Regions from separate parts of the Streptomyces sp. NBC_01618 genome, predicted to be linked through region 1. Evidence: predicted binding sites of a transcription regulator. Region 1 holds the regulator's gene; the other holds the start of a gene.
What was found. The regulator HspR, encoded in region 1, represses chaperone genes until heat shock. The targets are predictions, from matches to a motif close to TTGAGNNNNNNNNNCTCAA.
Positions count from the first base shown of each region.

Region 1 (15,861 bases):
TTGCCGACGATCGGGACCTCGAAGTCGACCTCCTTGGTCCACTCGACGCGCTGCTTCTTCGCGAGCCCCCAGGGGTTGCCCTTCTTCTCCAGGTTCTTGAGCATCGTGCCCGCCTCGGACGGGAACGCGGACTCGATCATCACCTGGTAGCGGCGCATGTCGACGATGTGGTCGATGTGCTCGATGTCGACCGGGCACTGCTCCACGCACGCACCGCAGGTGGTGCAGGACCACAGCACGTCCGGGTCGATGACACCGTTCTCCTCGACCGTGCCGATCAGCGGCCGCTCGGCCTCGGCGAGAGCCGCGGCCGGGACGTCCTTCAGCTGCTCCTCGGACGCCTTCTCGTTGCCCTCCATGTCCTTGCCGCCGCCGGCCAGCAGATACGGGGCCTTGGCGTGCGCGTGGTCGCGCAGGGACATGATCAGGAGCTTCGGGGAGAGCGGCTTGCCCGTGTTCCAGGCCGGGCACTGCGACTGGCAGCGACCGCACTCCGTACACGTGGAGAAGTCGAGGATGCCCTTCCAGGAGAACTGCTCGACCTGGGAGACACCGAAGACCGCGTCCTCGGCCGGGTCCTCCCAGTCGATCTCCTTGCCGCCGGACGTCATCGGCTGGAGCGCGCCGAGCGCGACCGCGCCGTCCGCGTTCCGCTTGAACCAGATGTTCGGGAAGCCGAGGAAACGGTGCCAGGCGACACCCATATTGGTGTTGAGCGAGACCGTGATCATCCAGATCAGCGAGGTGCCGATCTTGATCATCGCGGTGAAGTAGATGAGGTTCTGCAGCGTGCCGAGCGCGAGGCCCTTGAACGCGAGGACCAGGGGGTACGAGATGAAGTACGACGCCTCGTAGCCGTCCACGTGGTGGATCGCGCCCTCAAGCCCGCGCAGGGTCAGGATCGCCAGGCCGATGACGAGGATGACGTACTCGACGAAGTACGCCTGCCAGGCCTTGGAGCCCGCGAAGCGGGACTTGCGACCGGCCCGCGAGGGCAGGTTCAGCAGCCGGATCGCGATCAGCACGAGGATGCCGACCGTCGTCATCAGACCGATGAACTCGGTGTACATCTCGAACGGCGGCCAGTCGCCGATGATCGGCAGGACCCAGTCGGCCTTGAAGAGCTGTCCGTACGCCTGGAGCAGCGTCGGCGGCAGGGTCAGGAAGCCGATGGCGACGAACCAGTGCGCGAAGCCGACGATCCCCCACCGGTTCATCCGGGTGTGGCCGAGGAACTCCTTGACCAGGGTGATCGTGCGCTGCTTCGGATTGTCGGTGCGGCTGCCCGCCGGGACCGGCTGTCCGAGCGTGACGAACCGGTAGATCTGCGCGACGGCTCGGGCGATGAGCGCAACGCCGACCACAGTCAGCACCAGCGACACGATGATCGCGGCGAGTTGCATTTGGGGGCTCCTCGGGCCTGCGAGGGTGGGATCCAGCGTCTACAAGGGAATACTGGCGATTACTAAGCAGTAACTTAATCAGTCTGTGCTGACACTATCCACTTATTCCGCCGCGCTGTAGCCACACCGGCGGTGATCTGTGTCGCTCAGGTGCGCCTTGCCACGCCGGGTGAGTCCGTGGACCGCCCGGTACAGGGGAGATTGCACGGCTCTCGCCAGGATGGCCAGGTCGAGTCCCACCCAGTGGTGCTCGGCATAGTGCTGGTCGAGCAGGGCGGGTTCGTCCCACGGCATTCCGGAACGGGAACGTACCTGCGCCAGGCCGGTGAGGCCCGGTTTCAGTTCCTGCCGCCAGTGTCTCGCAGTGGGGGCGGTGGCGGTGGCGGATGCGGTGGCGGGTGCGGGGGTGTCGGCTGTGCTCGGGCCGACAGTTTCGGCGGCCCGTTCGTCGTCCGGCGTCAGGGGTTCCGGCCCGACCAGGGAGAGGTCTCCCCGTACGACGTGCGGCAGCCGGGAGAGCAGATCCAGCCGCAGTCGCCGGGTGCGCAGCGAGCGCAGTACGAAGAGGTGGCCGTTCAGGCCGATCCGGGGCGACCGGGTCAGCACCCCGCCGGGGGCTCGCCGTGCCGCGAGGGCGAGGGCGCCCGCGGCGAGCAGAGGGGCGGCCAGTGCCAGCAGGATCGAGCCGAGGGTCAGATCCAGTACGCGCTTGGCCGACGGGCGCTCCCATCGGCGTGCCGACGCCCATCGCCGTACCGGTGCCCATCGTCGTGCCTGCGTCCGCGCCCGCAGCCACCGCCGTACCCGCTCTGTCTGCCTCTGCCCCTGCCTCCGCCCCTGCCTCCGCCCCTGCCTCCGCCCCTGCCCCCGCCCCTGCCTCAGTTGTCTCTGTCTCTGCATCGTTCGCACCTGCCTGGGGGTCGGGCGGATCGAGCGCATCGATTGCCGGTTTTGCCTGACTCGCGACATTTTGTGACAGAACGATCCCATGGCGCGATGATGGGCGGGGTTGCCCGGCCCGCGGAGCGGGTGGGTGTCGTTGGTGATCTCTCGGTGCGCGCGAGGTGCGTGCACGATAGTTGAGTCCACTCGACTCAACTCTGTTGACACTGGGGCGGCTGTCGTGCATTCTTGAGTCAGTTGCACTCAAGTAGTCAAGTTGGAGGAACTGAAATGGCACGTGCGGTCGGCATCGACCTGGGCACGACTAACTCCGTCGTCAGCGTTCTCGAAGGCGGCGAGCCCACCGTCATCACCAACGCAGAGGGCGCCAGGACCACGCCGTCCGTCGTCGCCTTTGCGAAGAACGGCGAGGTGCTGGTCGGTGAGGTCGCCAAGCGTCAGGCAGTGACCAACGTCGACAGGACCATCCGCTCCGTCAAGCGCCACATGGGCACTGACTGGAAGATCGACCTGGACGGCAAGAGCTTCAACCCGCAGCAGATGAGCGCCTTCGTGCTGCAGAAGCTGAAGCGGGACGCCGAGTCGTACCTGGGCGAGAAGGTGACCGACGCGGTCATCACCGTTCCCGCGTACTTCAACGACTCCGAGCGTCAGGCGACGAAGGAGGCCGGCGAGATCGCGGGCCTGAACGTCCTGCGTATCGTCAACGAGCCGACGGCCGCCGCGCTGGCGTACGGGCTCGACAAGGACGACCAGACGATCCTCGTCTTCGACCTCGGTGGTGGCACGTTCGACGTATCGCTGCTGGAGATCGGCGACGGAGTCGTCGAGGTGAAGGCCACCAACGGTGACAACCACCTCGGTGGTGACGACTGGGACCAGCGCGTCGTCGACTACCTGGTGAAGCAGTTCGCCAACGGGCACGGCGTCGACCTGTCCAAGGACAAGATGGCGATCCAGCGTCTGCGCGAGGCCGCCGAGAAGGCGAAGATCGAGCTCTCGTCCTCGACCGAGACGTCGATCAACCTGCCCTACATCACGGCGTCCGCCGAGGGCCCGCTGCACCTGGACGAGAAGCTCACGCGCTCGCAGTTCCAGCAGCTCACCGCCGACCTTCTGGACCGCTGCAAGACGCCGTTCCACAACGTCATCAAGGACGCGGGCATCCAGCTCACCGAGATCGACCACGTCGTTCTCGTCGGTGGCTCGACCCGTATGCCGGCCGTCGCCGAGCTCGTCAAGGAGATGACCGGTGGCCAGGAGGCCAACAAGGGTGTGAACCCGGACGAGGTCGTCGCGATCGGTGCCTCGCTCCAGGCCGGTGTCCTCAAGGGCGAGGTCAAGGACGTCCTGCTGCTCGACGTCACCCCGCTGTCCCTCGGTATCGAGACCAAGGGCGGCATCATGACGAAGCTCATCGAGCGCAACACCACGATCCCGACCAAGCGTTCCGAGATCTTCACGACGGCCGAGGACAACCAGCCGTCCGTCCAGATCCAGGTCTACCAGGGCGAGCGCGAGATCGCGGCGTACAACAAGAAGCTCGGCATGTTCGAGCTGACCGGCCTGCCGCCGGCCCCGCGCGGCGTCCCGCAGATCGAGGTCGCGTTCGACATCGACGCGAACGGCATCATGCACGTCGCCGCCAAGGACCTCGGCACCGGCAAGGAGCAGAAGATGACCGTCACCGGCGGCTCCTCGCTGCCGAAGGACGAGGTCAACCGGATGCGTGAGGAGGCCGAGCAGTACGCGGAGGAGGACCACCGCCGCCGCGAGGCCGCCGAGTCCCGCAACCAGGGCGAGCAGCTCGTCTACCAGACGGAGAAGTTCCTCAAGGACAACGAGGACAAGGTCCCCGGTGACGTGAAGACGGAGGTGGAGACCGCGCTCACCGAGCTGAAGGAGAAGCTCAAGGGCGAGGACACCGCCGAGATCCGTACCGCCACCGAGAAGGTCGCGGCCATCTCCCAGAAGCTGGGCCAGGCGATGTACGCCAACGCCCAGGCCGACGGCGACCCGCAGCCGGGCGCTCAGCAGGCCAAGGCCGACGACGACGTCGTCGACGCCGAGATCGTGGACGACGAGAAGGACGCGAAGGGCGGTGCGGTGTGACCGAGGAGACTCCGGGCTTCGAGGAGAAGTCCGACGTCCCCTCCGGCGCTGCCTCCGACGGAGCTGAGCCGAAGGATGCCCCCTCCTCTCCGGAGGAGGAGGCGCCGGCGGCCGGGGACGGAGTACAGACAGTCGGTCTGACGGCCCAGCTGGACCAGGTCCGCACGGCGCTCAACGAGCGCACGGCCGACCTCCAGCGGCTCCAGGCCGAGTACCAGAACTACCGCCGTCGCGTCGAGCGGGACCGGGCCACGGTCAAGGAGATCGCAGTAGCGGGTCTCCTGTCCGAGCTCCTGCCCGTGCTCGACGACATCGGCCGGGCCCGGGATCACAACGAGCTCGTGGGCGGGTTCAAGTCGGTGGCCGAATCGGTGGAGACGGTCGTCGCCAAGCTGGGCCTGCAGCAGTTCGGCAAGGAGGGCGAGCCCTTCGACCCGACGATCCACGAAGCCCTGATGCACTCGTACGCGCCGGACGTCACCGAGACGACCTGCGTGGCGATCCTGCAGCCGGGGTATCGGATCGGCGAGCGCACCATCCGCCCCGCGCGGGTGGCGGTGGCCGAACCCCAGCCGGGTGCGACACCGGCTGCCAAGGAAGAGAAGGCAACCGACGAGGAGAGCGGTGGCACCGAGGAGGTCTGACATCCTGTCTGACCACCTCGCTGCCCACCGCCCGGCCATGCGACCGGCCAACGGGCCGGTCGTATGGCCGATCGTCCGGAAGGAGGGACGTCGATGAGCACGAAGGACTTCGTCGAGAAGGACTACTACAAGGTCCTCGGCGTCCCCAAGGACGCCACCGATGCCGAGATCAAGAAGGCGTACCGGAAGCTCGCCCGCGAGTTCCACCCGGACGCCAACAAGGGCGACGACAAGGCGGAGGAGCGCTTCAAGGAGATCTCCGAGGCGAACGACATCCTCGGCGACAGCAAGAAGCGCAAGGAGTACGACGAGGCGCGCGCCCTCTTCGGCAACGGCGGCTTCCGGGCCGGCCCCCCGGGCGCGGGAGGCAACTTCAACTTCGACCTGGGCGACCTCTTCGGAGGGGCCCAGGGCGGGGGCCAGGGCGGCGGAGCCGGCGGTTTCGGCGGCGGCGGTCTGGGCGATGTCTTCGGCGGTCTGTTCAACCGGGGCGGCACGGGGACGCGGGTGCAGCCGCGCCGCGGCCAGGACATCGAGTCCGAGGTGACGCTCAGCTTCACCGAGGCGGTCGAAGGGGCCACGGTCCCGCTGCGGATGTCCAGCCAGGCGCCGTGCAAGGCGTGTTCCGGCACCGGTGACAAGAACGGCACCCCCAGGGTCTGCCCGACCTGTCTCGGTACCGGCCAGGTGTCGCGCGGCACCGGCGGCGGCTTCTCGCTCACCGATCCCTGCGTGGACTGCAAGGGCCGGGGCCTCATCGCCCAGGACCCCTGCGATGTCTGCAAGGGCAGTGGACGGGCGAAGTCCTCCCGGACCATGCAGGTCAGGATCCCGGCGGGCGTCTTTGACGGTCAGCGGATCCGGCTGCGCGGCAAGGGCGGTCCGGGCGAGCGTGGCGGACCGGCCGGCGATCTGTACGTCGTGGTCCATGTCGACGCCCACCCGGTCTTCGGCCGCAAGGGCGACAACCTCACGGTCACCGTGCCCGTCGACTTCACGGAGGCGGCGCTCGGCGGCGAGGTGAAGGTGCCCACGCTCGGCGGCCCGCCGGTCACCCTGAAGCTGCCGGCCGGTACCCCCAACGGGCGCACGATGCGCGCCCGGGGCAAGGGCGCGGTACGCAAGGACGGCACCCGGGGCGACCTGCTGGTGACCGTCGAGGTGTCGGTGCCCGGGGAGCTGAGCGCCGAGGCCAGGGAAGCGCTGGAGGCCTACCGGAAGGCGACTGCGGGCCGTGACCCGCGGGCAGAGATCTTCCAGGCAGCGAAGGGAGCTTGAGGTGGACGGCCGACGACGTAATCCGTACGAACTGACCGATGAAACACCGGTGTACGTGATCTCGATCGCGGCCCAGCTCTCGGGCCTGCATCCGCAGACGCTGCGCCAGTACGACCGTCTCGGCCTGGTCTCGCCCGACCGGACGGCCGGGCGTGGCAGGCGTTACTCGGCCCGTGACATCGAACTGCTGCGTACCGTACAGCAGTTGTCGCAGGACGAGGGGATCAATCTCGCCGGTATCAAGCGCATCATCGAGCTGGAGAACCAGGTCGCGGCCCTCCAGCAGCGTGTCGCTGAACTCTCGGCGGCCGTGGACGGTGCGGCGGCGGCGATGCAGCAGCGTGAGGCCCAGGTGCATGCGTCGTACCGGCGCGATCTGGTGCCGTACCAGGACGTGCAGCAGACCAGCGCGTTGGTGGTCTGGCGGCCGAAACGGCCGAAGGACTGAGCGGGACCGGCGTACCCGCACGACGGACGAGGCCCGTCACCCGTGTGTTTCACGGGTGACGGGCCTTTGTCCTTTGTTCATCGAGACCATCCGGTCCATCGAGCCCTTTGGGGCGACGGGTCGATCTCGCGCCGGGTCCAATCCCCGTGCGTCGCCGTGGAGTTGTGGGAGGCTCCGGCGTGCTGAGCGCTGAGCGCCGACAGGGGCTCGAGGCTGGCGGGCGGGAGGAAGGGGCGGGGGTTGCGTTCTGTACTGGTGTGGACCGTGCGACTGAGCGGGGCTGTGGGGTGGATCGCGGCCGGTGCGCAGGTCGATGGCCGGCCGGCCTCGGCCACACCCGCGAGTTCGGACGTCAGCGAGACTCTGCGTCGACCATCCCCGACTGGACGAGGCGTGCCCCGAGTTGAGTCCGGCTGGAGGCGTTGAGCGTCCGCATGAGCCGGGAGATGTGTGCGCGGCAGGTGCGGACGCTGATGCCCAGTTTGCGGGCCACGATCTCGTCGACGTGGCCCTCGACGAGGAGGCGGGCGATGCTGAGCTGGACGGCGGTGACGGAGGCGCCGGGAGCCGTTGCCGGCAGGTTCTCGGTGAGCGGGGTGGCCTGCGCCCACAGGACTTCGTAGACCTGGACGAAGTAGCGGACCAGTGCGGGGTGGCGGATCTTCAGGGCCACGTCGCGTTCGGGGGTGGCGGGGATGAAGGCCACGGCGCGGTCGAAGACGAGGAGGCGCTCGACGGTCTGCTCCAGGGTACGCACCTGCAGAATTCCTGCGGGTATCTGGTCCACGTAGGACCTGAGTTCCGGGCTGTAGCGCGCCGAGTGCTGGTAGATGTGGCGGAGAGGGATGCCGCGGTCCAGCGTCGACCTGGCGTTCGTCAGGGCGAGTTGAAGCTGCTCGGGCGGCCGGGTGCTGCCGGGTTGCAGTGTGAGGATTTCCTGCCTGGCCTCACGCGTGGTGTCGACAATGGCCGACTCGATCAGAGGCATGCCTTCGAGCACGGTGATGGCAAGGTTGGGATCCTCGCTCGCGATGGAGGCCAGTGGCGCCAGTGCCTCGGTGAGCGAGGCGGCCATTCGTACCCGCTCGTGGATCTCCCGGGTGATGGGCTGCAGCAAATGGGCCAGGCCGGACGAGGGCGGTACGGGACGCATCCAGGCGCTGTCCTGTGGATCGGGGTGAAGCAGTGCCATCTCGGTGAGGCAGGGGGCGGGTTCCAGTGCGGCCCGCGCGATCCGTCCGGTTCTCAGTGCCTCGGCGTAGAGCCGGAGGGCCGCCTCGCACAATGCGCCGTCTCTGTGGGAGTGTGCGATTTCGTCCTCGTCTCTGCCCATCTGTGACCCCCCACTTCCGGCAATGCAACAAGATGACGGTGGTGAAAGCGTAGGTGGCGGGAGAGGCTCGTCGTACCCGGTGATGAACCTCTCCGGCGTCGGGGGCCGCGGTCGCTCTCCCCCGTATTGCGGTTGCGGTCCCCCTTGGTCCGGCTCAGTCCGGTCCCTGTTCCAGGATTCCTGACCGGGCTATCAGGTAACCGAGCTGTGCCCGGCTGTTGCTGCCGAGAGCGGCGCTGAGTTTGGCGATATGTGCGCGGCACGTTCGTACGTTCATGCCGAGGCGGCGGGCGATGGCCTCGTCGACGTGACCTTCGACGAGGAGTTTCGCGATGGAGTGCCGCACCCCGGAGATGCCTTCGAGCGTCGGGTCGTACGGGATCTGCTCCTGCAGTGGGACCGCACGCTGCCAGAACTGCTCGAAGACGCTGACGAGGTACTCCACAATGCCTGGGTGTCTCAGTTCCAGCGCCACTCTCCGATCGTCCGTGGCGGGGATGAAAGCGACGGTGTGATCGAAAATCATGAGCCGTTCTATGAGCTCTTCGAGAGTGCGGATCTCCACCTTCCCCTCTGCCATGCGTGCCGCGTACGTGAGGGTTCCGTGGCTGTGCCGGGCGGTGTGCTGATAGAGGGTGCGCATGCCGACGCCGCGTTGCGTGAGAATGTTTCCGCGTTCTATCGCGATGTTGAGCGCGTCCTCGCTGCGCCCGCCACCGGGCTGGATGGTGAGGACTTCCGACTTGCACTCGGTCAGGGCGAGTTCGATGGACGCATTGATCCGGTCAATGCCTTCGAGCACCGTGATCGCATGAGTGGTCGGCGGCGCCTGGGCGCTGATGGCCATGAAGGGTTCGAACGCATCCGTCAGTTCGACCGTGAGGCGTCGACGGTCCTGGATCTCACGCTCTATCGGGTGCAGCAGTTGAGTCAGTGCGGCGGACGGCGGCGCCGGCCGGAGCCAGGTGTCGTCGTCGGGGTCGGGGTGCAGCAGCGCGAACTCCAGCAGGCAGGGGGCCGGCGCCACCTCGGTGCGCGCTATCTTGCCTACGCTCAGCGCGCTGGCGTACAGCCGCGCTCCCTCGTCGCACAGAGCGCTGACGGAGTGGGGATGTGTCGCGTTTGCTTCATTTGTGACCATTTGCCCACCCCCCAGGAACATGCATCTGCAGGAACATGATGCATCGCTTCTGTGGCATTGACGTGCCTCAATGAGCAATCGTCTTGTCATGCGGGGGAGAGGAAACCTTGGAAGTGAGGACGAAGCCCACTATGAGTAACAAGATGCTTCGCTCGGTGCTTGCTGCGGCCTTCTCCGCCGGGCTGACATTCGGTGCGATCGGCACCCTGGACCTTGCTTGGGACAGTGCGCCGGCAGGGGCGCAGGTTCAGGCCGTGGCGCCCCCCGACCTCGCCTGGGACGCGCTCCCCGCCGACGTCACGGGCGCGCGGACATCCGACCTTGCCTGGGACATAGCTCCAGGGAAGTCGGCAAGCGCGTGACCATCCCGCCGGACGACCGGACCTTCCGGCGGGAAATGGCCACGGCCTACCGATCAGGCTGGCATTTCATCGATCTCGTCACTGCCATCCCCCGCTGTGGCGACTCGCTGATGGTCACTCTGTTCGGCGACCCCATCGTTGTCGCACGCGAGGAAGACGACGAAGTGCGTGCCTACCGTTGCCTCCGCAAGCCGCGTGGAGCCCCGCAGCCCGTTCGCTGCGCGATTCGGTACGACATGATTTTCGTCAACCTCGACCGTCGGGACCACCAGCTGTTCGAGCCAGAGACCATTTCCGCCACCTCCCGCAGTGCCTGAGCGATCCCCCGTCGTTACACGTCGCTCGGCACTCCCCCACACAACGGCGTCATCGTGACCTGAACACGATGGCGCCGTTGTGCTGTCCGGGCCCTGGGTCGCAAGCCCCGGGGGAGCCCCGGAAGTCCGCAGTCCTGCTCACGCCCTGCCGAGCGCCCGGTCCAGGGTGATCTCGATGACGACGCGGTCCGGGTTGGGTGCCGGGGTGCGTTCGTAGCGTTCCGCGTAGCGGCGTACCGCGTCGGCGACCACGTCCGGTTCCGTGCGTACCGTCGCACGGCCCTCCAGGGTCGCCCAGCGGCCGCGGTCGACCTGGCAGGCCGCGACCCGGGCGCCGGACGGGCCCGCGGCCAGGATGTTGGCGACCTTCCGGCTGCCCTTGTTGGTGATGACGCGGGCGAGCCCGGCCTCGGGGTCGTATGTCACCCCCACCGGCACCACGTGCGGCGTGCCGTCGGGGCGGGGTGTGGTCAGGGTGCACAGGTGGTACTCGCGCCAGAACGCGAGGTACTCGGGGCTCGGATTCGTCACGTCGACTGCCATGGGAAACAGGGTAGGGAGTGCGCATCCGTGGCCCGCCCCTGCGGTGGCGGAGGTCCTCTCCGGCCGGTTGACTCGGACTCGGACTCGGACTCGAAATTGCACTCGGAAGAGGCGCGATGCCGGGTTGAGTGGAATAGACTCAACTTTGTGCACGTTGACTCAGTCAGTGTTGTGGAGAGACCAGTCACCGCAAGGAGGAGAGAGCGCACGTGGACGCCGAGCTGACCAACAAGAGCCGGGACGCCATCAACGCGGCCACCAGCAGGGCCGTGAAGGACGGACACCCCGATCTGACCCCCGGGCATTTGCTGCTCGCGCTGCTCGCGGGCGAGGACAACGAGAACATCATCGACCTTCTCGCCGCCGTCGAGGCCGACCAGATCGTCGTACGCACCGAGACGGAGCGGCTCCTGGGCGCGGAGCCCAGCGTCACCGGGTCGACCGTCGCCCCGCCGCAGCCCAACCGCGAGCTGCTCGCCGTCATCGCGGACGCCGCGCAGCGCGCGAAGGAGCTCGGCGACGACTACATCTCCACCGAGCACCTGCTGATCGGGATCGCCGCCGAGGGCGGCCGCGCCGGTGAGATCCTGAGCGCTCAGGGAGCCAGTGCGAAGAGGCTGCTGGACGCGTTCGAGAAGAGCAGGGGAGGGCGCCGGGTGACCACACCCGACCCGGAGGGTCAGTACAAGGCCCTGGAGAAGTTCGGTACGGACTTCACGGCCGCCGCCAGGGAAGGCAAGCTCGACCCGGTCATCGGACGAGACCAGGAGATCCGGCGTGTCGTCCAGGTCCTGTCGCGGCGTACGAAGAACAACCCCGTACTCATCGGCGAGCCCGGAGTCGGCAAGACCGCCGTCGTCGAGGGGCTCGCCCAGCGCATCGTCAAGGGTGACGTCCCCGAGTCCCTGCGGAACAAGCGGCTCGTCTCGCTCGACCTCGGCGCGATGGTCGCGGGCGCCAAGTACCGCGGCGAGTTCGAGGAACGGCTGAAGACCGTCCTCTCCGAGATCAAGGAGAGCGACGGCCAGATCATCACGTTCATCGACGAGCTCCACACCGTCGTGGGCGCGGGCGCCGGCGGGGACTCCGCCATGGACGCGGGCAACATGCTCAAGCCGATGCTGGCCCGCGGCGAGCTCCGCATGGTCGGTGCGACGACGCTCGACGAGTACCGCGAGCGGATCGAGAAGGACCCCGCCCTGGAGCGCCGCTTCCAGCAGGTCCTGGTCGCCGAGCCGTCCGTGGAGGACACCATCGCGATCCTCCGCGGCCTCAAGGGCCGTTACGAGGCGCACCACAAGGTGCAGATCGCGGACTCCGCGCTGGTCGCCGCCGCGACCCTGTCCGACCGCTACATCACCTCCCGCTTCCTCCCCGACAAGGCGATCGACCTGGTCGACGAGTCGGCGTCCCGGCTGCGCATGGAGATCGACTCCTCGCCCGTCGAGATCGACGAACTGCAGCGTGCCGTCGACCGCCTCCGGATGGAGGAGCTGGCGCTGAAGAACGAGACCGACGCCGCTTCCGTCCAGCGTCTGGAGAAGCTCCGCCGCGACCTCGCCGACAAGGAGGAGGAGCTGCGTGGTCTCACCGCCCGCTGGGAGAAGGAGAAGCAGAGCCTCAACCGTGTCGGTGAGCTGAAGGAGCGCCTCGACGACCTGCGCGGACAGGCCGAGCGCGCCCAGCGCGACGGCGACTTCGACACCGCCTCCAAGCTGCTGTACGGGGAGATCCCCGGCCTTGAGCGGGAGCTCGCGGAGGCCGACGAGGCCGAGCAGGAGGCCGCCAAGGACACGATGGTGAAGGAGGAGGTCGGCCCGGACGACATCGCCGATGTCGTCGGCGCCTGGACCGGCATCCCGGCCGGCCGGCTGCTGGAGGGCGAGACCCAGAAGCTGCTCCGCATGGAGGACGAGCTCGGCAAGCGCCTCATCGGGCAGACCGAGGCCGTACGGGCGGTGTCGGACGCGGTACGCCGTACCCGCGCCGGAATCGCCGACCCCGACCGGCCCACCGGCTCGTTCCTCTTCCTCGGCCCGACCGGCGTCGGCAAGACGGAGCTGGCGAAGGCCCTCGCCGACTTCCTGTTCGACGACGAGCGGGCCATGGTCCGCATCGACATGAGCGAGTACGGCGAGAAGCACAGCGTGGCGCGGCTTGTCGGCGCCCCGCCCGGCTACGTCGGCTACGAGGAGGGCGGGCAGCTCACGGAGGCGGTCCGCCGCCGCCCGTACAGCGTCGTCCTGCTGGACGAGGTCGAGAAGGCCCACCCCGAGGTCTTCGACATCCTGCTCCAGGTCCTCGACGACGGCCGGCTCACCGACGGACAGGGCCGGACGGTGGACTTCCGTAACACCATCCTGATCCTGACCTCCAACCTCGGCAGCCAGTTCCTGATGGACCCGCTGACACAGCCCGAGGTGAAGAAGGAACAGGTCCTGGAGGTCGTACGGGCCTCGTTCAAGCCGGAGTTCCTCAACCGGCTCGACGACCTGGTCGTCTTCTCCGCCCTGTCCGGCGACGAGCTCTCGCACATCGCGAAGCTCCAGATCGACCGGCTCGCGGGGCGGCTGGCCGAGCGCAGGCTCACCCTGGACGTCACGCCGGACGCCCTGGCGTGGCTGGCCGAGGAGGGTAACGACCCGGCCTACGGAGCACGGCCGCTGCGCCGCCTCATCCAGACGGCGATCGGCGACCGGCTCGCGAAGGAGATCCTCGCCGGCGAGGTCAGGGACGGGGACACCGTCCGGGTGGACCGGGTCGGGGACGGCCTGCTCGTCGGCCCCGCTTCGTAGCCGCCCCGGCCCCCCGTGGTGGCCCCGTGGCAGTCACCTTGTACGGTCCCGGCGGGCCCGGTCCGCACCGGCTGCGTGTCAGCTCGTGGCGGATCGGGCCCCTCCGGGCTTGCCATCCCCCGCCCGCCATGGGAGAGGATGGCGCCAACCGCACGAAGGGAAAAACACGGTGAGCATCGATCCGTCCTCGATTCCTAATTTCGGGGGCCAGCCCGAACCGCAGGCCGCAGGACCGGAGGGCCCCGTCGTCCCTGACCAGGACCTCGTCAAGCAGCTCCTGGAACAGATGGAGCTGAAGTACGTCGTCGACGACGAGGGCGACCTCGCGGCGCCGTGGGAGGACTTCCGCACGTACTTCATGTTCCGCGGCGAGGACGAGCAGCAGGTCTTCTCGGTCCGTACGTTCTACGACCGCCCGCACGCCGCGGACCAGCGTCCGGTCCTTCTCGACGCGATCGACGACTGGAACCGCCGCACCCTGTGGCCCAAGGTCTACACGCACACCCACGAGCCCGAGGAGGGCTCCGAGGACACCGAGGTCTCGGTCCGTCTGATCGGTGAGGCGCAGATGCTCATCGGTACGGGCGTCAGCCTGGAGCACTTCGTCTCGTCGACGGTCAGCTGGGTGCGCGCCTCGATCGAGTTCGACAAGTGGCTGCAGGAGCGTCTGGGCCTGACGCCGGCCGAGGAGAAGACGGACGGCGGGGACCCGACCCCTCCGGGCGCCTGAGTCCCGCACAGCAGTGACAGTCCGGCCCGGGGCGGCGGTGCTCATGACCGCCGCCCCGGGCCGGACCGCGTTTCGCTTCAGCCGCTTCAGCCGCTTCGGCCGCTGGAGCCGCTACAGCCGTTTCAGCCTGGACGCCGCCTCGGCCAGTACGTCGTCACGCTTGCAGAAGGCGAACCGTACGAACGGCGCACCCTGCTCCCGGTGGTCGTAGAAGACCGCGTTCGGGATGGCGACGACGCCGCACCGCTCGGGCAGGGACCGGCAGAACGCGAAGCCGTCGCTCTCGCCGAGGGGACGGATGTCGGTGGTGACGAAGTACGTGCCGGCCGGGCGGTAGACCTCGAAACCGGCCTCGGTGAGCCCGTCGCTCAGCAGATCCCGCTTGGCCCGCAGCTCGGCGCGCAGCCCGTCGTAGTAGCTGTCGGGCAGCCGCAGCGCCTCGGCGACCGCGTACTGGAACGGGCCCGCGGACACGTACGTCAGGAACTGCTTCGCCGAGCGGACGGCGGTCACCAGTTCCGGGCTCGCAGTGACCCAGCCGACCTTCCAGCCCGTGAAGGAGTACGTCTTGCCGGCCGAGCCGATGGTGACGGTGCGTTCACGCATCCCGGGGAAGCCGGCGAGCGGGAGGTGTTCGCCCTCGAAGACCAGGTGTTCGTAGACCTCGTCGGTGACGACCAGAAGGTCGCGCTCGCAGGCCAGTTCGGCGATCGCGCCGAGTTCCTCACGGGTGAGGACGGTGCCGGTGGGGTTGTGCGGGGTGTTCAGCAGGATCAGCCAGGTGCGGGGGGTGACGGCGGCGCGCAGTTCGTCGAGGTCGAGGCGGTAGGTGCCGGTGGCCGCGTCGGGGTGGAGGGTGACGGGGACGCGGCTGCCGCCCGCCATGGCGATGCAGGCGGCGTACGAGTCGTAGTAGGGCTCCAGGGCGATGACCTCGTCGCCGGGCTCCAGCAGGGCCAGCAGGGCCGCGGCGATGGCCTCGGTGGCGCCCGCGGTGACCAGGACCTCGGAGTCGGGGTCGTGGGCGAGCCCGTAGCGCCGTTGCTGGTGGTCGGCGATCGCGGTGCGCAGTTCGGGGACGCCGGGGCCCGGCGGGTACTGATTGCCGTGCCCGGCGCGCAGGGCACGGATCGCGGCCTCGCGGATCTCGTCGGGGCCGTCGGTGTCGGGGAAGCCCTGGCCGAGGTTGATGGAGCCGGTCCGTACGGCGAGCGCCGACATCTCCGCGAAGATCGTCGTGCCGAACTCTGCGAGGCGGCGGTTGAGCAGCGGTCGTCCCTGTGTCATGTCCGCCATCCTGCGCGGAAGCTCTGGAGTTGCTCAAGTCTGCTTTGGCCGTACGGGGACAAGGGCATCCCCCACTCACGCAAGAAGCGGACGGAGCAGACGGAAGCGGGGGACCTCGCTTCGGGGGAACGGAAGGACGTGAGGTCGGTGGTGGGGACTTTTGTCGGAGTGGTGATCGCGGCGGCGGTGATCGGACTGATCGTCTCGCTCGTGAAGGGGGCCGGGGGCAGGAAGAAGTCGCGCGGCCGGAGCGTGCGCCGGGGTGCGGGCGATGGCAGCGCCGGGGACGGCAGCTGGTGGGCGGGCGGTGACAGCGGTGGCGGTGACAGCGGTGGCGGTGGCTCGTCCTGCGGCGGCGGCAGCCACTCGGGTGGTCACTCGGGCGGACATTTCGGTGGTCATTCGTGCGGTGGAGGTCATTCCTCGTGCGGTGGCGGCTCGTCCTGCGGCGGGGGCGGAGGCGACTGACACGGGGCAGTCGGTCCGCGGCCGGGCAGTGCCACCGTGCCCGGTGCCCGACAGGTGCCCGGCGGGTGAACTCCCGCCGGGCACCTTTTTGTTGGGC
Region 1 covers NZ_CP109297.1:3,715,279-3,731,139, reverse strand. The annotation lists gene OH735_RS17425 ((Fe-S)-binding protein) at 1-1,403, opposite strand, end outside; gene OH735_RS17420 (sugar transferase) at 1,506-2,303, opposite strand; gene dnaK (molecular chaperone DnaK) at 2,577-4,418, shown strand; gene grpE (nucleotide exchange factor GrpE) at 4,415-5,062, shown strand; gene dnaJ (molecular chaperone DnaJ) at 5,156-6,340, shown strand; gene OH735_RS17400 (heat shock protein transcriptional repressor HspR) at 6,342-6,788, shown strand; gene OH735_RS17395 (LuxR C-terminal-related transcriptional regulator) at 7,141-8,121, opposite strand; gene OH735_RS17390 (helix-turn-helix transcriptional regulator) at 8,276-9,262, opposite strand; gene OH735_RS17385 (5'-nucleotidase) at 9,394-9,624, shown strand; gene OH735_RS17380 ((2Fe-2S)-binding protein) at 9,621-9,941, shown strand; gene OH735_RS17375 (pyridoxamine 5'-phosphate oxidase family protein) at 10,080-10,484, opposite strand; gene clpB (ATP-dependent chaperone ClpB) at 10,694-13,279, shown strand; gene OH735_RS17365 (YbjN domain-containing protein) at 13,449-14,009, shown strand; gene OH735_RS17360 (pyridoxal phosphate-dependent aminotransferase) at 14,121-15,296, opposite strand; gene OH735_RS17355 (hypothetical protein) at 15,444-15,764, shown strand.

Region 2 (15,861 bases), 1.8 Mb from region 1:
GCAGAAGTTGTACCGGCAGGCCGAGGAGGCCACCGAGTCGTACAACGGGACCGCGGCGGAGCTGAAGAAGCGTACGGCGCAGGCGAAGAAGCTAAGTGCCTCGCTCGCCGCCGCCCGCGTCGCGCTGGCCGGCAGCCGGGACGCGGCGGGGCAGCTGGCCCGGGAGCAGTACCAGGGGCAGTCGGACTTCTCGACGTACGTGCGGTTGCTGCTGGCCCCCGATCCCGAGCACCTCCTCGACCAGGAGCACGTGATGCGGCGGGCGGCGGCCGGTCGGGCGGCGACCGTGAAGCGGCTCGCCGGGGCGGAGAAGCGCGCGGACGAGCTGGCGACCAAGTCGCGCAAGGTGCTGGACCAGCAGCAGGTGCTGGTCGCGAAGCGGAAGAAGCAGCGGGACGCGGTGCAGTCGCGGCTCAAGGCCGTCGAGGCAAAGCTGGCCAAGCTCTCCGCCGCTCAGCTCGCCGACCTGTCCCGGCTGGAGCAGCAGGGCACGGCGAAGGCCCAGGGCGCGCTGGTCGCCGCGGGCGCGCTGTCCTCGGTCAGGCCGCCGTCACGGGCGGGCGACGAGGCGGTGAAGTACGCGATCGAGCAGGTCGGCAAGCCGTACGTGTGGGGCGCGGAGGGGCCGGACTCGTTCGACTGCTCGGGGCTCACCTCGCAGGCGTGGGCGAAGGCGGGCCGGGTCATTCCGCGGACCTCGCAGGAGCAGTGGCGGCAGCTGCCGAAGGTGCCGGTGAACGCGCTGCGCCCGGGTGACCTGGTGATCTACTTCCCGAAGGCCACCCATGTGGCGATGTACGTCGGCAACGGTCTGGTGGTGCAGGCGCCCCGGCCGGGCGCGCAGGTGAAGGTCTCACCGGTGGCGTCGAACCCGCTGCTGGGCGCCGTACGGCCGGACCCGCAGGGCGTGCCGCTGTCCGCGTACGAGGCGCCGCGGCTTCCGCAGGGCGCGTCCGCGGGGTCGGACGCGGGGTACGGCTCGTCCTCGGCGCCCGGGAAGTAGGCCCCGGGCCGCGAGGGCCGCACATGACGACCGGGCCGGGTCCCGTCGGGGGGAACCCGACGGGACCCGGCCCGTTTGCCGCGGTCAGGCGGCCGACGCGGCGCCGGACACCTCGGCGAGGTAGGCGTTCGTCTTCTCCGGGTCGAAGAAGAAGTTCTCGAAGTCCGCCGGGTTGTTGAAGCCGTTGGCGAAGCGGTCGGCGACCGGCTGGAGCTGGCCGGCGGCGCCGATCAGGTTCAGTACGTGCTCCGGCGGTACGCCGAGCATCGCGTTGGTCCACTTCACGACGTGCTGCGTGGTCTCCCAGTGCCGGTCGAACGTGGCCTGCATCCACTCCGCGTCGAACTCGCGGTCGCCGTGCTCGAGGATCGAGTTCAGGTAGGAGTTCGCGCACTTGGAGGCCGTGTTGGAGCCCTGGCCGGTGATCGGGTCGTTGGCGACGACCACGTCCCCCACGCCGAGGACCAGACCGCCGCTGGGCAGCCGGCCGATCGGCTTGCGGACGGTCGGGGCGTAACGGCCCGCCAGGGTGCCGTTGGCGTCGGTCAGTTCGACCTTGGTGGCGCGGGCGTACTCCCACGGCAGGAACCGCTCCAGGAGCTCCAGCGTCTTGGCGAGGTGCTCGGAGGGGTCCTTGATGCCCTGGAACGCGTCGAGCGGGCCGCCCGGGACGCCCTCCCAGAACAGGATGTCGGCACGGCCCGACGTGGTCAGGGTCGGCATCACGAAGAGCTCGCCGACGCCGGGGACCAGGTTGCAGCGGACCGCGTCGAACTCGGGGTGCTCGGGGCGCGGGCCCATGCCGTGGACGTACGCGACGGCCAGGGCGCGCTGCGGGGCGTCGAACGGCGAACGGGACGCGTCCCGGCCGAACATGGAGACCAGCTCGCCCTTGCCCGCGGAGACCATCACCAGGTCGTACGTACGGGAGAAGTAGTCCAGGTCGGAGACGGCGGCACCGTGGATGACGAGCTGTCCGCCGCGCTGGGCGAAAGTCTCCATCCAGCCGGCCATCTTCACGCGCTGGTCGATGGACTGGGCGAAGCCGTCCAGCTTGCCGACCCAGTCGACGGCGCGCGAGGAGTCGGGCGCGGCGACCGAGAGTCCGAGACCCTCGATGCGCGGGGCCTGGGACTCCCAGAAGTTGAGCTGGTAGTCGCGTTCGTACTCGAGCGCGGTGTGGAACATGCACTGGGTCGACATGACCCGGCCGGACCGGATCTCGTCGGCGGTGCGGTTGGACATCAGGGTGACTTCGTAGCCCTTGGACTGCAGTCCGAGGGCGAGCTGGAGACCGGACTGGCCGGCTCCGACTATGAGTATCTTCCGCATCGCGGTTCTCCGTTACGTGTTGCGTGCGAGCTGGGAGGGTGTTGGAGTTCTCGGCCCGGCCAAGAACTTCAACACCCTCCTATGCCGGGGTGGCGTCGAGGGCGTGGCCCACGAGGGCCAGCAGCGACTCGACGACAGTGATCTTGTTACGCGCGTCCATGATCACAACAGGCACGTGCGGCGGGACAGTCAGGGCCTCCCGGACGTCCTCCGCCTCGAACCCAGGCGTTCCCTCGAAGTGGTTGACGGCGACGATGTACGGCAGGTCGCAGCTCTCGAAGTAGTCGAGTGCGGGGAAGCAGTCGGCGAGCCGCCGGGTGTCGGCGAGCACGACCGCGCCGATCGCGCCGCGCACCAGGTCGTCCCACATGAACCAGAAGCGCTGCTGGCCCGGTGTGCCGAACACGTACAGGACGAGGTCGTCGTCGAGCGTGAGCCGGCCGAAGTCCATCGCGACGGTCGTGGTGAGTTTGTCGGGCGTCGCGGTGAGATCGTCGGTCTCCTCGCTGGCCTGGGTCATCATCGCTTCGGTCTGCAGCGGGGTGATCTCGGAGACGGCCCCCACGAAGGTCGTCTTGCCCACGCCGAACCCGCCCGCGACCACGATCTTCGTGGCGATGGGGGCCCTGGTGTGGTCCAACTGCCAGGCTTGCAGCGATTCTTCGGCCTGGTCCCTGGCTCCCGGCTGGCGCGGAGCGAAGAGCGGCGACTCAGAGACGGCGGAGTCCATTGAGCACCCTTTCGAGCAGTGCGCGGTCGGGCTGGCCGGTGCCGTGACCGGTCCCGTACACGCGGATCTTTCCCTGGTCGGCCAAGTCGCTGATCAGCACCCGGACCACACCGAGCGGCATCTTCAGCAGGGCGGAGATCTCCGCGACCGTACGCATCCGGCGGCAGATCTCGACGATGGCCTGGAGCTCCGGCATGACCCGGGTGGCCAGGTTGCCGTTGGTCAGCTCGCGGCGCTCCTCGGGCGCTTCGAGCGCGGCGACGAACGTCTCGACGAGCAGGACGTGGCCGAAACGGGTGCGACCGCGGGTGAGGGAGTACGGGCGGACCCGTGCGGGCCTTCGGTCGGACCCGCGGACGGGCAGCCTGCGGGCGGGTTCAGCAGCGGGCGTCACTGGGTGCTCTCCATCGATTTGCGCAATTCACTGCGGAGTTCGGGGGTGAGTACGTGTCCGGCTCGGCCGACGAAGAGCGCCATGTGGTACGCGATGACGCTCATGTCGCAGTCCGGGGTGGCGTGCACACCGAGCAGCGAGCCGTCGCTGATCGACATGACGAAGACGCTGCCCTCGTCCATGGCGACCATGGTCTGCTTGACGCCGCCGCCGTCCATCAGTTTGGCGGCGCCGACGGTGAGGCTGCCGATGCCGGAGACGATGGTGGCCAGGTCGGCGCTGGAGCCCCGGGGGCCGTCCTGCCGGCCGGTGGGCTCCTGGGTGAGCAGATGGCCGGGGTCGGAGGAGAGCAGCATCAGTCCGTCGGACGAGACGACGGTGACCGAGTGGACCCCTGGCACCTCCTCCACCAGATTGCTCAGCAACCAGTGAAGGTTCCGGGCTTCGGTACTCAGCCCGAATGTGCTGGGCGCAGTCAACTGCGTGCCTCCTCGACTGTGTCCCCCGCCTCATCGGTTCGGCCGTCGTTACGGTCGGCCGGGTCACTGTGCTCGGTATGCGCGGGGCGGCCTGCGTGTGCCGCGGCCCCGGGGAACGGCTGGGTCGCCGTGATCTCGGCGATCTCCGCCTCGACGTCCCGGCGGCCGTTCTTCGCGCCCTGGTGGAAGCCGCCGAGCCGACGGCGCAGCGCCTCCTTGTCCAGGCTGCCCTTGCGCTCCGAGCTGGATGCCGTGGTCGGCTTGACGACCTTGGGGGTGCGCTTGGGCAGCCCCTTGTCCGTGATGCGCTCCTGCGGCGCCGCCGTGCGGGGGCCGGGCAGGGCGTCAGCGACGGGCGTGGGGGCCGGGACCGGGGCCGGGAACTCGTCGGCGGCGCGCTCGTGGCGGTCGGGGCCGATGGCGTACGGGTCGGGGGCCCTGAACTCGGGGACGTCGTCGAACTCCGGCACCGCCGGGAGCCGGACCTGCATCGTGGTCTCGGCCTCGGCCTCGGCGGCCGGGGCGTTGTCCATCGCGTACCCGGGCTCGGGAAGAGGCGCGGAAACGGGCTCGGAGACGGGCGCGGAGACGGCCGCGGAAAGAGGCTCGGAAACGGCCGCCCCGGACTCGCGGATCGTCTGCTCGGCCGCGGCGATCAGCGGGTCGCCGGGCAGGGCGAGCGTGCGCGTCGGCAGTGCGTTGGAGTTGGCCTCGGCGACCGACCCCGGAAGGTTCAGCGCGGGTGCGTCGCCGGGGACCTTCAGCGGCGGTGGCGTGGCGGCGGGCGGCGCCTTCGGCAGCAGGGCCTGGGGCAGGACGACGACCGCCGTGACCCCGTTGCCCTTGTTGTCGCGCAGCTGGACGCGTACGCCGTGGCGGGCGGCCAGCAGCGAGGTGACCTGGAGGCCGAGTCCGGCGTCGGGCATCCCCTTGTCGTCCCGCTCCCCCGCGTCGAACAGGGTGGGGTCGCCGAGCCGGGTGTTGAGCTCGCTCATCCGTGCGGCCGACATCCCGATGCCCTCGTCCTGAACGGAGAGCATCACCTCGCCGGTCTCCAGCAGCCAGCCGGAGAGCTGGACATGGGAGTCCGGCGGGGAGAAGGAGGTCGCGTTCTCCAGGAGTTCGGCGACGAGGTGGCTGAGGTCGTCGGCGGCGAAACCGGCGATCTGGGCGTGCGGTGGCAGGGACTGGATGGTGACCCGCTCGTACCGCTCGATCTCGGAGACGGCCGCGCGCAACACGTCGACCAGCGGGATCGGGCCCGCGTGCCCGTGCCCGTGCTCGGCGCCCGCGAGGACCAGCATGTTCTCGCTGTGCCGGCGCATGACGGTGGCCATGTGGTCGAGCTTGAAGAGGGTGGCCAGCCGCTCCGGGTCGTGCTCGCGCTCCTCCAGGTTCTCGATGACACCGAGCTGGCGCTCGACGAGGCCGAGGGTGCGCAGCGAGAGGTTGACGAAGGTGTGGTGGACCGTGTTCCTCAGCCGCTCCAGCTGGGCGGTGAGGTCGGCCGTCATGACCTGGAGCTCGGCGCGCTGGAGGGTGAGCGCCTCGCGGCCGGCGATCAGCTCGCCGTGCTCGGTCTGCAGGCTCTCGAAGCGGCCGTTGAACTCGTGGAGCAGTCCGTGCAGCTGGCCGTGCAGGGCGTTGATGGACCGTACGACCTGGGCGAACTCGTCGTTGCGGCCGGTGTAGCGGACCGGTTCGGCGTTGTCGGGGTCCGCGGCGAGGCGTGCGGCGCCGATCCGCAGGACGGCGAGCGGCTGGGTGAGGGTACGGGCCACGGCGGTGGAGACGCCGACGGCGATCAGCAGGCAGCCGCCGAGCAGCGCGATCCGCAGTTCGAGCGCGGTGACGTCGTCGTCGCGGAGCTGCTCCAGGTGCTGGACCTGCGCGGTGCCGAGGGCGGACTCGACGCCCCGCATCCGGTCGATCCGGGCGGAGAGGGCCGCTTCGACCTTCTTGCTGCTGGTCCGCTGGTCGGACTCGGACAGCTCGGGACGATCGGTGAGGGAGTTGAGGTACTTCTCCGCGCTGTTGACCTCGGGCCCGGTGACGGTGGACGACAGCTTGTCGCGGGCGGTGGAGCCCGCGGCCTGGTCGAAGTCGGCGAGCGAGGCGAGTTCGCGGACCCGGGCCTGCTGGGCGGCGGCGCTCAGCTCGTCACGGGTGCGGTCGTCCTTGCTGCTGCCCTGGTCCTGGGTCGGGACGGGCAGTCCGGTGACCGGGTCGAGCTGCGGGGTCGTGGAGGTACGGGGCACGGCGAGCGCGGCGAGGAGCAGCCCGCGGGTGGCGGAGGCCTGCTCGGTGGCCCGGCCGAGGGCGAGCGGGGCGCGGGTGGCCTCGGCGGCGCGCGGCGGGGTCTTCTCGGCGAGTTCGTCGGCCAGGTCGAGGAGCTTGGCGATGACCTCGGAGTACGTCTCATGGGCGGCCAGCGCCGTGCCCTTGCCGCTGAGCGCGGCGCGGCGCAGGGAGGGGATGGTGGAGAGGTCGCGGCGCAGTGCGGCCGGGGCCGCGTCCCTGATCTCGTCCACCCGCTGGTCGACGCGGGCGCTCCGGCTGCCGGTGTCGCCCTTGCCGTCGCCCGCCGGGCCGGACGCCTCGTCGCGGCCGGCGGCGATGTAGGTGGTGACCTCGTCCCGTTCGTCGGCGAGGGCGTGGGCCAGCGCGATGGCCTGCTGGTTCAGCTCGGCGAGGGTGACCAGCCGCTGGGAGTCGTTCAGGTCGGCGGAGGCGCTGAGGGCCGCGGGCGCGCCCGCGGCGATGACGGTGATACCGACGACCGCGACACCGGCGACCAGCCGGCTGCGTACGCGCACTGCGCGCCGGGTGCCCTCGCTCTCGGCGGGTGCCGGAGACGTCACCCCGGAACCGCTGTGCCTACTGCCCTTGCTCCGAGGCCGCTTCTTCTGCACCGGTGCTCGCAATCTTGACTCGTCCGCCCTTGAAGCAGAGGTGACGCACGGTCACATGTGAACGAGCGCCCCCGACCGCTGGTACGGCTTCTGACCATTCCAGTGCTTTTGAGAGGGGGGCGCGCATCAACCACTCCGCCACCTGAACGAGTGAACATCACTCCCGAGTTGACGAACAAGTCTCCCCTCGGAGCGCGTCCGGCACACCTGGCCCGTCGGCTGGAACTTCCGCCCGGGCTTTGGCAGGATGCCCGCCCGCACGCCGTACGGAGCCATTCCTTCCACTCCTGGCATCCACCTGACCTGCCGGTACAGGCCAATACCGGACCGTGCAGGGCTCGTGAAGGCGTCGTGCAGACTGACTGCATGCGCATGGAACTCGCGACCGCCCCCGGCAGCCCCGACCGCCCGAACGAGGACTGGGCCGCGACCGCGCTGCCCGCTTCCGGCCAGGGTGGGACGCTGGTCCTGCTCGACGGAGTGACTCCGCCACCGGGTGACGACGGTTGTGTGCACTCGGTCCCCTGGTTCACCGCACGGCTGGGTGGCGCGTTGGTCGAACTGTCTGGATCGCGACGGGATCTGACCCTCCAGGAGATCCTGGCCGAGTCCATCCGACGCACCGCTGGCGCACACCGCTCCACGTGTGACCTTTCTCACGTGCGGACGCCGCAGGCGACGGTCGTCGTGGCGCGCTGGGACGAACGCGAGATCGAGCACCTGGTGCTTTCCGATTCCGTACTGCTGTTCGAGGCGCCCGACGGGACCGTGCGTCCCCTCCTCGACGACCGGCTGGACCGCCTGCCGCCGGGCTCGTTGGCCAGTGACGCGATCGCCGACACCACGGTGCGGAACAAGGAGGGCGGCTTCTTCACGGCCGCCGCCGATCCCGCCGTGGCGGCCCGCGCGGTCAACGGGCGCACCCCGCTCGACCGGGTGCGGGCGCTGGCCGCGATGACCGACGGGGCGGCCCGATGGACGGAGATGTTCCGCGAGGGCGACTGGGCGGACTGCCTCGGCATGCTCCACAAGGAGCGGCCCCAGGCGCTGATCGACCGGGTCAGGGCGCTGGAGGACGCGGACACGGAACGCGCGTTTCTGCGCCGCGGCAAGACGCATGACGACGCGACGGCGGTCTACGCGCTGCTGTGACGGGCCGCGGCCGGGACCCGGGTCGAACCGGGGCCGGGGTGGCGGCCGGAGCCCGAGCGGGGGACGGCGCCCGGGCCGGGGCCGGGGATCAGCCCTCCGCGCGGGCGTTCAAGTGGTGCAACAGCCGGGCCAGCTCGGCCACCTCGGCCCGGTCCCAGTCGGCGAGCTTGCGCGCATAGCGGTCGCGGCGGGCGTCGCGGACGCTGCGGTAGCGGGCCAGCCCCTCGGCGGTGAGGTGGACGAGAAAGGCCCGGCCGTCGGCCGGATCGGGCTCGCGCGCCACCAGTCCGAGGTTCTCCAGGGCCCGTAGTTGACGGCTCATCGTCGCCTTGCCGACCCCGAAGTAGGCCGCGAGCTCGGTGGCCCGCTGCCGCCCGGCCGACTCCAGCCGTACGAGAAGTCCGTAGGCGGCGGCCTCCAGTTCGGGGTGGACCTCGCGCGCCATTTCGCCGGAGTTGGCCCGCGCCCGGCGCAGAAAGACGGCCAACTCCCGCTCCAGGGCAAGGAATGCGTGGTCCACACCACTTTCTCCGGTGGCGCCGGGTTCACTACCGCTTTCGCTCCCGTGCACGTCAACACCCCTCGTGAGCTTTCCTGCCACTGAAAGTTTCTTCCGCCGCTGGTCATCGCCGCAGCTCGGCCAGTATTTCGCAGGCGTAGACCAACGGCAGCCCCCAGGCCCCCTTCCGCAGCACGGGTCTACGTGCGTAGCGTCATACATGGCATGTTCACACCATGTCATGCCGACAGGGGTACTCCCCGTGCCCCTGGGATCAGCACGTCCCCCCACCAAGGCCCTCGGAGGCACTCACATGCCGGTGCTCAGATCCGCTTCCAGAACATCCCGTCGCTCGCGCTTCGCGGCAGCCGGGACCCTGCTCGCAGCCCTCTCCCTCCTCCTCACCCTGCCCGGCGCGGCGAGCGCCGCGGGCACCCACGACGCCGCCGCGGCGGCCAAGAAGCCCGCCCGGGGCACGGCCACGATGGGCATGGGTGTCATCGCCCACGACGGCCAGGGCGCACTGCCGGGCGAAACCCTCGCCGTCCAGACCGAAGGCGTCGACGTCTCCGGCTGGCAGGGCAACGTCGACTGGGCGACCCTCTGGAACAGCGGCGTGAAGTGGGCCTACACCAAGGCCTCCGAGGGGACGTACTACACGAACCCCTACTTCGCCCAGCAGTACAACGGCTCATACAACGTCGGCATGATCCGGGGCGCGTACCACTTCGCGACCCCCGACACCACGAGCGGCGCCACCCAGGCCAACTACTTCGTGGACCACGGGGGCGGCTGGTCGCGGGACGGCAAGACGCTGCCCGGCGTGCTGGACATCGAGTGGAACCCGTACGGCGCCCAGTGCTACGGCAAGACCCAGGCCGGCATGGTGTCCTGGATCCGCGACTTCGTGAACACGTACAAGGCACGCACCGGACGTGACGCGGTCATCTACACCGCGACGAGCTGGTGGCAGACCTGCACCGGTAACAATTCGAGCTTCGGCACCACCAACCCGCTGTGGGTGGCCCGCTACAGCTCCACGGTCGGCGAACTCCCGGCCGGCTGGGGCTACTACACGATGTGGCAGTACACCTCGTCCGGCCCCTACGTCGGCGACCACAACCACTTCAACGGCGCCCTCGACCGCGTACAGGCGCTCGCCAACGGCTGAGCCCGCCGCGCCCGCACCGGTCACCCCCGTCGCACGGCCGAGCTCCCGGTGACGCACCCAGTCACCGGGGGCTCCACCCTGTTCACGCCCCCGACCAGGAACTTCGCCCTCCGGGCTGAACCAAGGACCCCTATGCACTCGGTGTATACCCCGTGTGTACAGTCCTCCTCTGCCGCACATCGCGTGCCTTGTTCAGCCACGGAGGAGTGACCCGCCTTGTCCATGAAGACGAAGTCGATCGGTACGGGGTTGGCCGCCGCCCTTGTGACAGCGCTCACCCTGACACTGAGCGGCTGCTCCATGCAGACCACCGCGCCGGCCTCGGCGCGCGGCGACGCGGGCTCCGACGCCAAGGGTTCCTTCGGTCCGGTGGACTGCCGCAAGGCGAAGTGCATAGCGCTGACCTTCGACGCGGGACCGGGCGAGGACACCCCGCATCTCCTGGACATCCTCAAGGAGAAGAAGGTGCACGCGACCTTCTTCCTGCTCGGCAAGAACCACGTCAAGAAGTACCCCGACACCGTGCGCAGGCTCGCCGCCGAGGGGCACGAGGTGGCCAACTACACCTGGACCCACCAGATCCTGACGGACAGGAAGCCCGCCGAGATACGCGCCGAGCTGGAGAAGACGCAGGACGCGATAGCGGAGATCACCGGCAAGAAGCCGCGTCTGATGCGTCCGCCGCAGGGCCGCACCGACGACACCGTCTCGGACATCAGCAAGGACCTGGGGCTCTCCCAGATCCTGTGGAGCGCCACCGCCAAGGACTACTCCACGAACGACTCGGCGCTGATCAAGAAGCGCATCCTGGACCAGGCGAGCAAGGACGGCGTCATCCTGCTGCACGACATCTACAAGGGCACGGTGCCCGCCGTGCCCGGCATCATCGACGCGCTGAAGAAGCAGGGCTACACCTTCGTCACCGTCCCCCAGCTGATGGCACCCGCCGAACCGGTCCCGGGGACCGTCTACCGCCCCTGATCGCGCTTTCCGGCCGGAACACGGAAATGGCCCGCCCCGGACCCGTAGGCCGGAACGCGAGAACGGCCCGCCCACCCGTTGCCGGGAAGGCGGGCCGTTCGTACCGGTCGCGCACGTGAGGCCACGTCCGTCACGCCGTGGCCGCTACGCCGCGGCCGGGATCCTCTCCTCGGGCCTGGCCGCGGCGGCCGGGGCGAGGGCGATCTCCAGCACCTGGCGCACATCCGTCACGGGGTGGACCTCCAGGGTGTCCAGGACCTCGGCCGGGACATCGTCCAGGTCCGCCTCGTTCCGCTTCGGGATCACCACGGTCGTGATTCCGGCCCGGTGCGCGGCCAGCAGCTTCTGCTTCAGGCCGCCGATCGGCAACACCCGCCCGGTCAGCGAGACTTCACCGGTCATCGCCACATCCGTACGGACCAGCCGCCCGGAGAGCAGCGAGGCCAGCGCCGTCGTCATCGTGATGCCGGCGCTCGGGCCGTCCTTCGGGACCGCGCCCGCCGGGAAGTGAATGTGCACGCCGCGGTCCTTCAGATCCGCGACCGGCAGCTCCAGTTCCGCGCCGTGCGACCGCAGGAAGCTCAGCGCGATCTGCGCGGACTCCTTCATGACGTCGCCGAGCTGACCGGTGAGGGTCAGTCCGGACCCCCCGGTCTCCGGGTCGGCCAGCGACGCCTCCACGAACAGCACGTCGCCGCCCGCGCCGGTCACCGCGAGCCCGGTGGCCACGCCCGGCACCGCGGTGCGGCGCTCGGCCGGGTCCTGGGCGGACTCGGGGACGTGGTGCGGCCGTCCGATCAGACCGCGCAGATCCGCCTCGGTGACCGTGAACGGCAGCTCCCGGTCGCCCAGTTCGTGCTGTGCCGCGACCTTGCGGAGCAGCCGGGCGACGGCCCGCTCCAGGTTCCGTACGCCCGCCTCGCGGGTGTACTCGCCGGCCAGCTTGCGCAGCGCGGACTCGTCGAGCGTCACCTCGTCCTTCGCCAGGCCGGCCCGCTCCAGCTGGCGCGGGAGCAGGTGGTCACGGGCGATGACGACCTTCTCGTCCTCGGTGTAGCCGTCGAGCCTGACCAGTTCCATCCGGTCGAGCAGGGCTTCCGGGATGGCTTCGAGCACATTGGCCGTGGCCAGGAAGACGACGTCGCTGAGGTCGAGTTCGACCTCCAGGTAGTGGTCGCGGAAGGTGTGGTTCTGCGCCGGGTCGAGGACTTCGAGCAGGGCGGCCGCCGGGTCGCCCCGGAAGTCGGAGCCGACCTTGTCGATCTCGTCGAGCAGGACGACCGGGTTCATCGAACCGGCCTCCTTGATGGCCCGGACGATACGCCCCGGCAGGGCGCCGACGTACGTACGCCGGTGACCGCGGATCTCCGCCTCGTCCCGCACCCCGCCGAGCGCGACGCGGACGAACTTGCGGCCCATGGCGTGCGCGACGGATTCACCGAGCGAGGTCTTGCCCACGCCCGGCGGCCCCACCAGCGCCAGCACGGCACCGCCGCGCCGCCCGCCGACGACGCCCAGGCCGCGGTCGGCACGCCGCTTGCGGACCGCCAGGTACTCGGTGATCCGCTCCTTCACGTCCTGCAGGCCCGCGTGCTCGGCGTCGAGGATCTGCTGGGCGCCGCGGATGTCGTAGGCGTCCTCGGTCCGCTCCGTCCACGGCAGTTCCAGGACGGTGTCGAGCCAGGTCCTGATCCAGGAGCCCTCGGGGCTCTGGTCGGAGGAACGCTCCAGCTTGTCGACCTCCTTGAGCGCGGCCTCGCGGACGTGCCCGGGAAGGTCGGCGGCCTCGACGCGCGCCCGGTAGTCGTCGGACTCGTCCTCCGGGTCGCCGTTGAGGTCGGCGAGCTCCTTGCGTACGGCGTCGAGCTGGCGCCGCAGCAGGAATTCGCGCTGCTGCTTGTCGACGCCCTCCTGGACGTCCTTGGCGATGGACTCGGCGACATCCTGCTCGGCGAGGTGTTCACCGAGCCACTGGATGGCGAGCTTCAGCCGGGCGACCGCGTCGACGGTCTCCAGGAGCTGCACCTTCTGGGCGGTGGTGAGGAAGGGTGAGTAACCGGAATTGTCGGCGAGCGCGGAGATGTCCTCGATCTGCTGGACCCGGTCCACGACCTGCCAGGCACCGCGCTTCTTCAGCCAGCTCGTGGCGAGTGCCTTGTACTCCTTGACCAGCTCGGCGGCGGCCCCGGGGAGTGGATCGGGGACAGCCTCGTCGACCCGCGTCCCCTCCACCCAGAGCGCCCCGCCCGGACCACTGGTCCCGGCCCCGATCCGCACCCGGCCACGGCCGCGGATGAGCGCGCCCGGATCCCCGTCCGAAAGCCGTCCGACCTGTTCGACGGTGCCGATGACACCAGTGCCGGTGTACGTACCGTCTACCCGTGGCACAAGCAGCACCTCGGGCTTGCCGCCGCCCTCGCGGGCTGCGGCCTGTGCGGCTTCCACGGCGGCGCGTACATCGGCGTCGGACAGGTCCAGAGGCACCACCATCCCGGGCAGCACGACCTCGTCGTCGAGCGGCAGCACGGGCAGGGCGAGCGGAGTGACCGCATTGGACTCGGTAGCCATGATCTCCCCTTCGGCAGTCAAGTTGAGCTATGCAGACTCAATGCTTGTGAGCCGCTCATTGTTCCCCGCGGTGTGTTCGCTGTGAGCGATCAGCTGAACGCTGTGCGCACGCCCGGCAGGCCGGGTCCGGTCCTGCGCACATGCACGCAGCGGTGAACCCTGCGCGCGTCCGTTTTGATCCGAGCCGCTCCGGCCTCCGTCGATCCGAGCCGCCCGGCCTGCGAAAACCGGTCGGCAACCGGCCGGAACGCGGGCAGAGTGACCGCATGAACGACTACGGCGACGACAGCGGCGGCCGGGGGCTGAATCCGGACGGGACGATCCGGCGGGAAGGCTCGCTGACCCGGGTGCCGGCGGTGTTCGCCCCCGTGGTGGACGCGGCCCGCGCCCGGATCGCCGAGACGTTCGGCGGCGCCAGGCTGCACAGCGCGTACATCTACGGCAGCATTCCGCGCGGCACGGCCGTTCCCGGCGTCTGCGACCTGGACCTGCTGCTCGTCCTGCGCGCCGAGCCCACCGAGGCCGACCTGGCGGCGGCCCGGACCATCGAGGCCGAGCTGGACGGCTCGTTCGGCCAGATCGACGGCGTCGGCATCCTCCTGGGAGCCGCCGACACCGTCACGAGCGAACTCGAACGCAACGACTTCGGCTTCTTCCTCGCCTGCCTGTGCACCCCACTGCTGGGCGAGGACCTCGCCGCGCGGCTGCCGCGCTACCGCCCCACCCCGCTGCTCGCCCGCGAGACCAACGGGGACCTGCATCTCTCGATCCCCCGCTGGCAGCGACGGGCCGCCGAGGCCACCACGGACGCCGAACGCCGAAGCCTCAGCCGCGGCGCCGCCCGGCGCATCGTCCGGTCGGGCTTCACGCTGGTCATGCCGCGGTGGGGCGGCTGGACCAGCGACCTGGCCGAGTCCGCCGAGGTGTTCGCCGGCTACTACCCGGACCACCCGGAGCGCGTCGAACAGATGCGGACGGCCGCGCGCACGGGCCGTACCCCGTCCGCCGACCCGGCCGTTCTCGCGATGCTCATCGACGACCTGGCTCCCTGGCTGGCGGCCGAGTACCTCGCGGTGCACGGCGAGAAGGCCCCACGTTCCTGACCACCGCACCCCCGGTCACCGGGCCCCGGCCCTGCGCAGCAGTGGCCAGCAGGCCACGCCGAGCACCAGCGCCAGGGAATGCCCCCAGCGCGGTCAGCACGAGAGCGAAACCGAAGACGTACGGGGAGCCGAGCCCGCCGACTACCCACAGGGCGCTGGCGGCTAGATCCTTCGACCATCTGGAGACGTTTGAGCCACCGGCCGATCCGATCCACGCCGCACCGCCCGTCCCTGTCCTCTATATCCGCTCCCGCGCCCTTCCCCTCACCGCCGTCGCCCTGACCGGCATCGTTCTCGTGGCCGCCGGCGCGGCCCACTGGCTGGAAACCAGGCCGTACTCCGACCACACCGCCCGCATCCCGGTCGTCGTACTGGCCCCGCTGCTCGCCTCCGCCGCGATCGGCACCAGCCTGCACGCGGACAGCGACGAGCTGGACCGGACCGCCGTACGCCGCTGGTGGCCGCGCCGGCTGCTGGCCCTGACCGTGCTGACGACCGTGGCGCTCGCGCTGGCGGTCCCGGGGCACCCGGAGGCGTTCGGCGGGCCGGCCATGGTGCGCAACGTGCTCGGCGCGACCGGGGTGGCCGTGGCCTCCGCCGCGCTGATCGGTGCCCGGCTGAGTTGGCTGCCGATGACGGTCTACGGCGGCGCCGTCCATCTGGCGGCACCCCGCACCCACGGCGGCGCGGCGGCGGTGTGGGCGTGGCCGATGCAGCCGGGCTCGCAGGCCGGGGCGTGGGCGGTGGCCCTGACGGCGTACGCGGTCGGCGCGGTCCTCCTCGCGGTGCGCGGCGCACGCCCGGAGGGCGCGTAACGCGCGACCTCGCGCGCCCCCGGACAGACGGGAACAGGTCGGACGGATCCGGCAGTCCGCCGGCCTCCGGCGGCACCGACCGGCCGTGTCGGACGGATCAGGCAATCCGGCGATCCACCGACCCCCGACCACGCCGACCGGCCAACCGCACGGATCAGGCAATCGATTGGCCTCCGGCCTCGTCGACCGGCCAGGATGGCGGGGGCCTTATCCGTCAACCGCATCCGTCATCCACCGGAGACCCGTACCATGCCCGAAATCCACGGCCCCACGTTCCACAGCCCCGTGATCCATGGCCTCGGCACCCTCGCCCCCGTCACCCTCGACCGCCGGGAAGGACCGTGCGGCGAGGTCGTCCTGCGGGAGCGGGGTGACGACTTCGAGATCATCGCCAACGGATGCTTCCTCATGGACACCTCGGACGGGCGGTCCGAGCGGCTACTGATCGACGCGGCGCTGGCCGCGCTGCCCGCGGGCCGGACGGCGCCGTCGGTGCTCATCGGGGGGCTCGGGGTCGGGTTCTCGCTCGTGCGGGCCGCCGCCGAGCCGCGGTGGGGGCGGATCGCCGTCGTCGAGCGGGAGCAGGCGATCGTGGACTGGCACCGGAAGGGGCCGCTGGCGCGGATCTCCGGTGCGGCGCTCGCCGATCCGCGGACCGCGATCCTGACGACGAATCTCGTCACGTACCTGCGCACGACTACGGACCGTTACGACGCCCTGTG
Region 2 covers NZ_CP109297.1:5,482,022-5,497,882, reverse strand. The annotation lists gene OH735_RS25650 (NlpC/P60 family protein) at 1-1,003, shown strand, start outside; gene OH735_RS25645 (styrene monooxygenase/indole monooxygenase family protein) at 1,088-2,335, opposite strand; gene OH735_RS25640 (GTP-binding protein) at 2,415-3,065, opposite strand; gene OH735_RS25635 (DUF742 domain-containing protein) at 3,046-3,459, opposite strand; gene OH735_RS25630 (roadblock/LC7 domain-containing protein) at 3,456-3,938, opposite strand; gene OH735_RS25625 (nitrate- and nitrite sensing domain-containing protein) at 3,935-6,850, opposite strand; gene OH735_RS25620 (hypothetical protein) at 7,217-8,002, shown strand; gene OH735_RS25615 (MarR family winged helix-turn-helix transcriptional regulator) at 8,091-8,573, opposite strand; gene OH735_RS25610 (lysozyme) at 8,815-9,672, shown strand; gene OH735_RS25605 (polysaccharide deacetylase family protein) at 9,895-10,653, shown strand; gene lon (endopeptidase La) at 10,798-13,221, opposite strand; gene OH735_RS25595 (nucleotidyltransferase) at 13,488-14,324, shown strand; gene OH735_RS25590 (hypothetical protein) at 14,612-15,139, shown strand; gene OH735_RS25585 (spermidine synthase) at 15,389-15,861, shown strand, end outside.
Region 2: lon (endopeptidase La) is a predicted target of HspR. The motif match lies at 13,244-13,262, and genes of this name have one in related genera.